Regions from separate parts of the Lysinibacillus sp. FSL K6-0057 genome, predicted to be linked through region 1. Evidence: riboswitches for the same ligand, from Rfam matches in the RefSeq annotation. Region 1 holds a riboswitch; each other region holds the start of a gene.

Region 1 (2,206 bases):
ACCTGTGTCAGCAAAGTAGCCGTTTAAGGAGCCAGAAACATCAATATTCACAATATCTCCTTCTTGAATAACACGCTTTCCTGGAATACCATGCGCCACTTCTTCATTGACACTAATACATGTATACCCAGGGAAATCATATTCTCCCTTCGGTCCAGAAATAGCGCCTGCCTCCGCAAACATGCGGCCAGCAATTTCGTCTAGTTCAAGTGTTGTAACACCTGGTTTTGTTGCAGCTTTCATCGCTTCGCGAATTTCAGCACAAATGCGTCCTATTTTTTTAAAAGCTTCAATCTCTTCTTGTGTTTTTACAATCATGTATAACGTCCCTTTCATCTAATATCTATTCTTTAATATAACATAACTTTTTATGCGTATAACGATAAACGCTTTAAATATTGTATGCTTTCCTACTTTGCAAAGTGCTAAAAGAGCTATTCACAACAAAAAAGTCCCCCCACTCATGTGAAGGGACTTGCATTAAGCTTTTCTTTGCATTAATTGTGGAGCGGCTGTGAATAAAAGAACACCAACGATAGCCGTTAATATAGTTGCTGGTAGCATATATGTACCGTTATAGATGATGGAATAGATCCAAGCATTTTGATCGCCAGCATATTCTGCAAAAAATACAGCACCAGCAATTGTATGTGCCGCGTATCGTAAGAAGCCTGCGAAAACGGTACCTATTATAATATAAAGTGCCATTTTTGTTTTGTTCATATGTTTAGCAGCGTCCAACACTGGTCCACGTACAACTGCCGCTAATCCTACAACTGTAAAAGCAACACCATAATCTAGTAATCCTTGTAGCCAGTGCACGATATAGGAACCAAACATTGTTTGCATAACACCCACAAGTAGTCCCGTTGTTAGCCCAGCTACTAGGCCCCAACGAAACGCGATTAACATAATAGGTACCATGACAAGACTAACTGAGCCGCCTTGTGCCCATACTTTAAAGGATACCTGATCAAGTACTAGCCCAATTGCTGCAAATATCGCAATCTCCACTAGCATTAACAGTCTTTTTTTGTCCATACATATTCTCTCCTTTGTTCCGATGTAGGATACAAGAGCAGGAATAGAAATGCGCTGATATGTCTCTTTCTGACACCATTTTCCCCCAAGAATGAAAAAACGATGCCAGGACAGAGCCTCACATCGTACAAGTGTCGGTTTCTATCCACATCCCTACGCAAGCGTTAACTTACAGGTTCGAAGAGTCAAGGCATTACGTGCCCAGTCTCAGCTGACATCATCAGCTCCCCTTGTGGTCGTTACATCTGAATTTATTTGAACATTTTCATTGTACGCAAAGGCTAGGAGGATTACAACCTCTTCCATACATTATTTTTTTGAAACTTTGCTATTATTCATGCGTAAATATTAAAAAAGGAGGTACAACTATGGAGAATCAAAAAATTTTAGCTGCCTTTAGTTATCTTAGTATTTTCTTCGCCCCTTTCATCGTTCCATTAATTGTGTACATTGTGACAAAAGATAGTGATGTAAAAAAACATTCGATTCGTGCACTTGTCTCTCATTTAATTCCTTTTGTTTTTGGCATCCTGTTCTTTATTGTCTTTGTTTTTTCCACATTTAGTTTAGATCCAACCTCCAGTAATAATACAGTGATGATTATTTGGTTTGCTTCATTCGCCATCTATGCCCTCGTCTCACTTGGTATTGTGATCTGGAATATTATTCAGGCTGTTCGCGTTATCCGTTAATGTTTTATTTTTAAGAGAAACAGGTAGTAGTAATTGTAAAAGGAGCTGTTTTTGGATGAAAGTATCAAACGTTGTGAAAACCGCCGTAAAGTTAGCACCGATTGTTATTCCTATCGTCAGAAAAGTAATGGCTGCAAAAAAGGGAACAACGCCTACAGCCACACCTCGAAAAAAATAAAACGAAGGCGTATTCCTTTTTTTCGGAAATACGCCTTCGTTTTATTTCACTTCAAAATGTGTTTGACTATGTCCATTCAATGTTTTTTCTACATGTAAAACTGCTGGCATCGCAGATTTCAATTCAGGTACATGAGAAATAACGCCAATCATACGACCAGAATCCTGTAAATCAATTAATGTATCAATTGCCTTATTTAGTGATTCCTCATCGAGTGAACCAAAGCCCTCATCAATAAACATCGTTTCAATATGGATATTACCTTGGAAGCTTTGAATCACATCTGCCATTCCCA
Region 2 (2,206 bases), 990 kb from region 1:
CACCCTGCTCGGCTTGCTCGATGAGGGTATCACGATATACCTCCCATGTTAAATCCTCTGCTATGCCATTCACTTTCTCTAAAGCCTGATAAATTGGCACAGTTCCCACTGGCACTGCAGCATTTCGAATAATCCATTCTCTCGTTGTATGAATATGCTTACCTGTTGAAAGATCCATAATGTTATCTGCACCCCATCGAGTTGCCCACGTCATTTTCTCAACTTCTTCTGCAATGGACGAAGATACCGCCGAATTCCCAATGTTTGCATTGATTTTCACATGGAAATTACGGCCAATAATCATTGGCTCTGCCTCAGGGTGATTAATATTAGAAGGCATAATAGCTCGCCCTGCTGCAATTTCTGAACGAACAAATTCAGGGTCCATATTTTCACGGATGGCTACGAACTCCATTTCAGGTGTTATAATGCCATTTCGCGCATAATGAAGCTGTGTTACATTTTTACCTTTTTTAGCACGTAAAGGCTTTCTTGCTAATTCAGGAAAGACATTTTCATGATTACGCGGGTCATCTGCACGACGAAAACCATTATCCTCTGGTTTAATGGAGCGCCCCTCATATTCTTCTACATCGCCCCGCTCTTGAATCCATGAACTTCGTAAGGCAGGTAAACCTTTCGTAATATCTACTTGGTAGGCTGGATCTGTATAGGGCCCACTCGTATCATATACTCGAATAGGTGCATTTTCTTCATCCCCAAAGCTACCTGTTGTGGGACTTAATGCGATTTCACGCATAGGTACTAAAATATCGGGGCGCGATCCTTCCAAATACACTTTTTTGCTTCCTTCAAAGCTGGACATAATCGTAATATTCTTTTCACTAACTACTGACATGAGCTACTTCTCTCCCTTAAATGTATTTTGATACAAGGACCGAATCTAGCTCACCCCAACAATCAAATAAATAAAAGCCGAATCCAAAATAATTATTTGGATCCGGCCATGAATGTAAAGGTCTATTAATTGCATACTCTGCAATAGCTTCTTAACTTTCCCACGCTGGTATGAGCCAGATCAGGTCCAAAGGGTCAAGAAACCTCTAAGCGTTTCTCTCTCAGCCTGACTCATCAGACTCCCCTAGTTAATACTATTTAGTTTGATGCTAGTGTAGCAGATATTACTAAGAGATGGAAGTTATATTTTTTATCTTTCAACTAACTAGGTAAATAATACTTCTGCAAAATAAATCACAATTGTTACGGTTATACAGCTCACAATAGTTGAAAATAAAACAGCTTGCGCGGCTGTTGCTGATTCTACATCATATTCCAATGCTAGACTAGAACTATTACGAGATGTTGGAAAGGCACTGGCTATAAACAGTGATTGTGCGACGACTCCATCTAATCCCAATACATAAATAATGACTAATGCAACAGCTGGTCCAATAATTAATCGTGTAAAACAGCTGACAAAGACCGTTTTATTAAACATTGATTTGATCTCAAGTTGTGACAATTGCGCACCCAAGGTAATTAATGCCACAGCAATAAATCCATCTGCCACATGCTCTACCGGTATTTTGATAAACTGCGGTATACCAATATCAAAATAGTTCATAGCAACGCCTATAATCAGTGCATGAATAATGGGCATTTTAAAGAAATCTTTGATGATTGTCATACCCGACTTCGTAGAGGAAATTAAATTGTACAAACCATATGTATAAGTAGTCATATTTTGAAAGATTACAAGCATGACCTGAATGGCTACGCCAATAGGTTGCGTAGCAAAAATCATTTGAGCCACTGGAATACCGTAATTGCCAGAATTAATAAGCACCACACTATTTTTAAAGACTGCTGCCTCTGTTTTGGCTAAACCTAGCCCTTTCGCCATCAAATGACTGAGTATCATTTGACTACCGATAAAGAGCACAATAAATAATCCGACTTCTCCCAGAACAGATAATTCTACATGTGTTTCATATAAATTTACAAAAACAGCCGCTGGCATAAAGCAATATGTAATAAGCTGAGACAATGCTTTTAAGTTAAAGCGAAATTTCTTTTGTAGTATAGCGCCTATTACAAGTAACACTAAAATAGGTACAACAATTTGAAAGAAAATCATTCCGAGATACATCATATCAATGTCCCCCTTCCAGTGTTAATAGTAGTGCTGAATTCTTTTTAGGTCAATTTCTCTTACTTTCACAATAAAAGAAAGACTGCCTCTATA
Region 3 (2,206 bases), 1.7 Mb from region 1:
TCTCTGTCTTTGGTATGATTTGCACACTGATTAATGAATTTGCCATGTTAATTGGCCTCCTTTTTAGGTAAGAAATCATTTGTAAAGGCTTGTTTCGCATCAAACTCGCCCTCTAGTACATGATTGCTAGACATCCATTTTGCATAGTTTTCCCACACAGAAAGCTTTTGCTCTCCCCATTGCTTGGCATCATCCTGATATTTATCTGCCAGCCATTCCTGACTTTTATGCACTAGCTCTTTATCTAAATCAGGAGCCGCTTCGATTAACATATCAGCTGCTTCACTTGGGTTTTCTATTGCGTATTCATAGCCTTTTGATGTAGCTGCAACAAAGGCTTTGACAACATCAGGGTTGTCCTGTAGCATTTTTTCATTCGTAGCTAGAACAGGTGTATAGTAATCCAATTGATCACTATAATCCGTTAGATACAGCATATTAATCTTTTCCCCACGTAGCTCAGCTTCAATCCCAGTCCATGCATAATAAATCCAAGCAAAATCAATGTCTTTTTCCATCATTGTGAAGAAATCTAAATCCCCTGCATTGACGATATCTAACTTATTGATATCTGCCTTTTCTGTTTGCATTAATGATTGGAGAACGGCTTGCTCTAATGGCGCACCCCAACCACCATAAGTTTTACCTTCAAAATCCTTTGGCGATGTAATGCCTTTTGATGCAATAGAAGCAAAGCCAGATGTATTATGCTGAATAATCGCTGCGATAGAGACCAGCGGCACATCTTGTACACGCGCCTGTGTAATGCCTTCCTGATAGCTCACGCCAAACTCTGCCTTTCCAGAAGCAACAAGCTGATCTGCGCCCGCCTCACCAGGCATAATTATCTCAACATCTAAGCCCTGTTCCTCAAAATAACCGAGTTTTTTTGCGACATACAGACCTGTATGATTCGTATTCGGTGTCCAATCCAGTACCACAGACACCTTTTTCAGCTTGTCAGTTGCCTGCTTGTCCTCTTTTTCACTACAGCCCACTAAAGTCAAAAGTGCTGCCAATAGAATAAATAACCATTTTTTCATGCGAAAGCCTCCCAGTTTGTAATATGAAAGTGTTCATGAATGAATGTTGTCACCAGAAGAAAGCGTATACAAGGTTTTCAAACTACTGCCTGAAAACATAAAAAAACGCCTAGGATTCCTCCCAGACGTATTACAATCATTCTTCAAAACTTTGCTTTTTTGAATAGATGTTCCCTACGCTGGTACGAGCCAAATCAGGTTCAAAGGGTCAGCGTCTATCGGACACAATCTCAGCTAGCAACTACTAGCCCCCCTACATTCTTTCGCTATGAACTTTTCGATGATTATTATACCCATAGTTACACTTAAATGACAAGCTGCTATTTTTGAATAGCGATTGCATTCAAGACAAAAGCCCAGTTCTCCTAAGAGACTGGGCATGATATTAGCTAGGTTTCTGTTCTTTTTTGACTGTTAATACATGGGAAATCGCCCCATCTGTTGCAATATCCACTTTAAACGAACCGTTGGAATGGCGATCTGCACGAGACAATGCTTGTACAGCAATCACCTCTTGAACGCCTTTTTCGGTTTCAATCACAACCTGCTCCTCGTCTGTCGCTTGAATAACTGCCACAATTCGGTGAGGATTTGCTTTTAACTCTGTTAATACTTTTAGTCCACGTTTTGCACGACTTGCTACTTCAACTTCAGCGACATTCATTTTCTTCACGGCTCCACGCTGTGTCACAATCACTACATATTGTGTAACATCAGGCTGTAGCACATTGACACCAACTAAGGCTTCTCCATCTTTTAGCGTGATCCCTTTCACACCGCCTGTTTTCACACCTGTAACGGGTAGTTCCTCCATCGGGAAACGAATCGCATAGGCTGTATCCGTTGTTAGCATCAGTTCTACATCATCCGTCACAAACGATGCATAGATCATCGCATCACCAGCCTTGACGTTCATCGTTTTAATTGGCTTTGAATAACGTGTTACCGCATAGTCTGCGAGTGGTGAGCGCTTAATTTGACCATCTTTTGTGGCTGTGAAGACATACATATTTGGCTGTTCAAATGTTTCAAAGCCATAAACCGCAATAATCGATTCATCTTCCCCTGTTGGGACAATACTGGAAATATGCTGGCCCAGGTCCTTCCAGCGTATGTCAGGAAGCTCATGAACAGGCTGATAAATATAATTGCCACGATTTGTG
Region 4 (2,206 bases), 590 kb from region 1:
CGCTGCCATAAAACGATATTCTGTTGGTGTACAGCATAGTACATTGATTTTGAATTTTTCAAGCAATGCTAAATAAGTAGCTGCTTCAAATTTACCTTTGTAGACAAATGCGGTAGCACCACTACCCAAAGTAGCAAGAAACGGACTCCAAATCCATTTTTGCCATCCTGGTGCTGCAGTTGCCCAAACAATATCATTTTCATGTACACCCAGCCAATGTGGTGCTGTTGTTCGTAAATGTGCATAGCCCCAACTATGAGTATGCACCGCTGCTTTCGGATTTCCTGTTGTTCCGCTTGTATAGGCTAAAAATGCATTGTCAGTGCTTTTAGTCGGGATAGGGTTTATGTAGGTTGTAGGTTGATTATGCATTTTTTCAAGTATGTTCTGCCAAGGTTCGTGTGCATGCCCTATGACAAATTGCAATATGCCTTGTAAATTCCCCACTTCATCAAATTGTTCAATATAAGGTTCAAATGCAATAACCGCTTTAGCATTGGCATGGTGAATACGATATTCAATATCTTTTGTTCTTAACATTTCTGAGCTTGGAATAATGGTTAAACCCGCTTTCAATGCAGCAATATACACAATATAGGCTTCCACTGAACGTGGTACCATCACTAAAATGACATCACCTTTCTTTAAGCCTTGCTTGGTGAAAACATGTGCTGCTTGATTCGCTTTTTCCAATAAATGTGCATATGTAATAAATTGGACGTCTTGATTTTCTTCATAAATGATTAAAGCATTTTTTGTTGCATCCTGCGCATATTTTTCAATTTCCTCTGCTATGTTATACCATTCTGGTGCAACTAAATCTTGTCTTTTCATGGCAAATGCCCCCTTTTGCTATGACACATTATAAAACTCCTTTTTCATTATTTTCAATGGTTTACACTCAATTTCGTTAAAGTCATGACAACTATCATACTTTGCTATATGGCATCAGTCACGTTTTGTTTATAGGAAAACTAGTTATTGAATACATATGAAAAGTATGGTACATTTTGGTCAACTAAATACAAGATTGCAGGGGGACTCGCAAGAGTTGAGAAGGTAAAACCTGACCCTTTGAACCTGTTAGTTAATACTGACGTAGGGAGCAATAGACATCGTTTTTTACAGATGAAAGGCTCTTTTTCGTGCATTTTTACACAAAAAGAGCCTTTTTTGCATGCTTACGTCCATCCACAGAGGAGGACTACAATGATATTTCAAACAATTCGTCAACAGCAACCACTCGTCCATTGCATCACCAATTATGTAGTGGCAAATTTTCAAGCAAATGGTTTATTAGCAATAGGTGCCTCACCGGTAATGGCTGATGACAGCCAAGAGGTAGAGGAAATGGTAGCGATTGCTCAAGCACTATTAATTAATATTGGAACGCTTAATGATCGTACAAAAAGCGCCATGCTATTAGCAGGTAAAAAAGCGAATGCACTTGGTATTCCTGTTATTTTAGATCCTGTTGGAGTTGGAGCCACAACTTATCGTAAGGAAACTGTCAAACATTTACTTGAGAACATACAATTTGCTGTGATTCGCTGTAATCTTGGCGAGCTTGCTGCAATAGCTGGTGTAGATTGGCAACAAAAGGGGGTCGATAGTGGTCATGGCTCCATCGCTATGGAAGCAGAAGCCACATTATTGGCTCAACGCTATCAATGCATAGTTATTGTAACGGGGGAACGTGATTTTATAACTGATGGTAAGCATAGCCAATGGATTGCTGGCGGTCATCCACAAATGACGGAAGTAACGGGTACAGGTTGTTTACTAAGCGCAATTTGTGGTGCTGCCTATCGTGTTGGACCTAACCCTTACCAGCAATTAACAGAAACACTTACTTACTATAAAAAAGCAGGTGTACTAGCATCAGCATTTACTGCAGATATCGGTGATTTTCAAATCGCCTTACTTAATGCTATACATCGTTTGTCAAAGGATGGTGAAGCTTCATGCATATTGTAACGACGATTGCTGGCTCAGATAGCGGAGGCGGTGCTGGTATACAGGCTGATTTAAAAACATTTCAGGAATTAAAAGTGTTTGGCACTTCTGTCATTACAGCATTAACTGCACAAAATACATTGGGTGTAACAGGCGTTTACCCAATTGACGTTTCCTTTATAAAAAAACAATTCGAGGCCTTAGTAGAAGATTTTTCAATAACTGCGATTAAAACAGGAATGCTTTATTC

The links. Region 1 has a riboswitch for thiamine pyrophosphate ahead of thiT (energy-coupled thiamine transporter ThiT). Riboswitches for the same ligand answer to the same signal wherever they lie in the genome.
Region 2: it holds a riboswitch for thiamine pyrophosphate, as region 1 does, so the genes downstream of both, thiC (phosphomethylpyrimidine synthase ThiC) here and thiT (energy-coupled thiamine transporter ThiT) in region 1, are expected to answer to the same signal.
Region 3: it holds a riboswitch for thiamine pyrophosphate, as region 1 does, so the genes downstream of both, MHB40_RS12925 (ABC transporter substrate-binding protein) here and thiT (energy-coupled thiamine transporter ThiT) in region 1, are expected to answer to the same signal.
Region 4: it holds a riboswitch for thiamine pyrophosphate, as region 1 does, so the genes downstream of both, thiM (hydroxyethylthiazole kinase) here and thiT (energy-coupled thiamine transporter ThiT) in region 1, are expected to answer to the same signal.

What each region holds. Positions count from the first base shown of each region.
Region 1 covers NZ_CP152047.1:4,333,064-4,335,269, forward strand. Annotated here, with positions in the region: gene map (type I methionyl aminopeptidase) at 1-318, opposite strand, end outside; gene thiT (energy-coupled thiamine transporter ThiT) at 481-1,041, opposite strand; TPP riboswitch at 1,175-1,282, opposite strand; gene MHB40_RS21715 (DUF4870 domain-containing protein) at 1,410-1,733, shown strand; gene MHB40_RS21720 (hypothetical protein) at 1,789-1,911, shown strand; gene MHB40_RS21725 (SMC family ATPase) at 1,953-2,206, opposite strand, start outside.
Region 2 covers NZ_CP152047.1:264,924-267,129, reverse strand. Annotated here, with positions in the region: gene thiC (phosphomethylpyrimidine synthase ThiC) at 1-859, opposite strand, end outside; TPP riboswitch at 1,000-1,114, opposite strand; gene MHB40_RS01205 (AEC family transporter) at 1,184-2,113, opposite strand.
Region 3 covers NZ_CP152047.1:2,634,474-2,636,679, forward strand. Annotated here, with positions in the region: gene MHB40_RS12920 (thiamine-binding protein) at 1-46, opposite strand, end outside; gene MHB40_RS12925 (ABC transporter substrate-binding protein) at 48-1,043, opposite strand; TPP riboswitch at 1,198-1,308, opposite strand; gene parC (DNA topoisomerase IV subunit A) at 1,429-2,206, opposite strand, start outside.
Region 4 covers NZ_CP152047.1:3,744,772-3,746,977, forward strand. Annotated here, with positions in the region: gene MHB40_RS18565 (acyl--CoA ligase) at 1-834, opposite strand, end outside; TPP riboswitch at 1,025-1,122, shown strand; gene thiM (hydroxyethylthiazole kinase) at 1,210-1,977, shown strand; gene thiD (bifunctional hydroxymethylpyrimidine kinase/phosphomethylpyrimidine kinase) at 1,965-2,206, shown strand, end outside.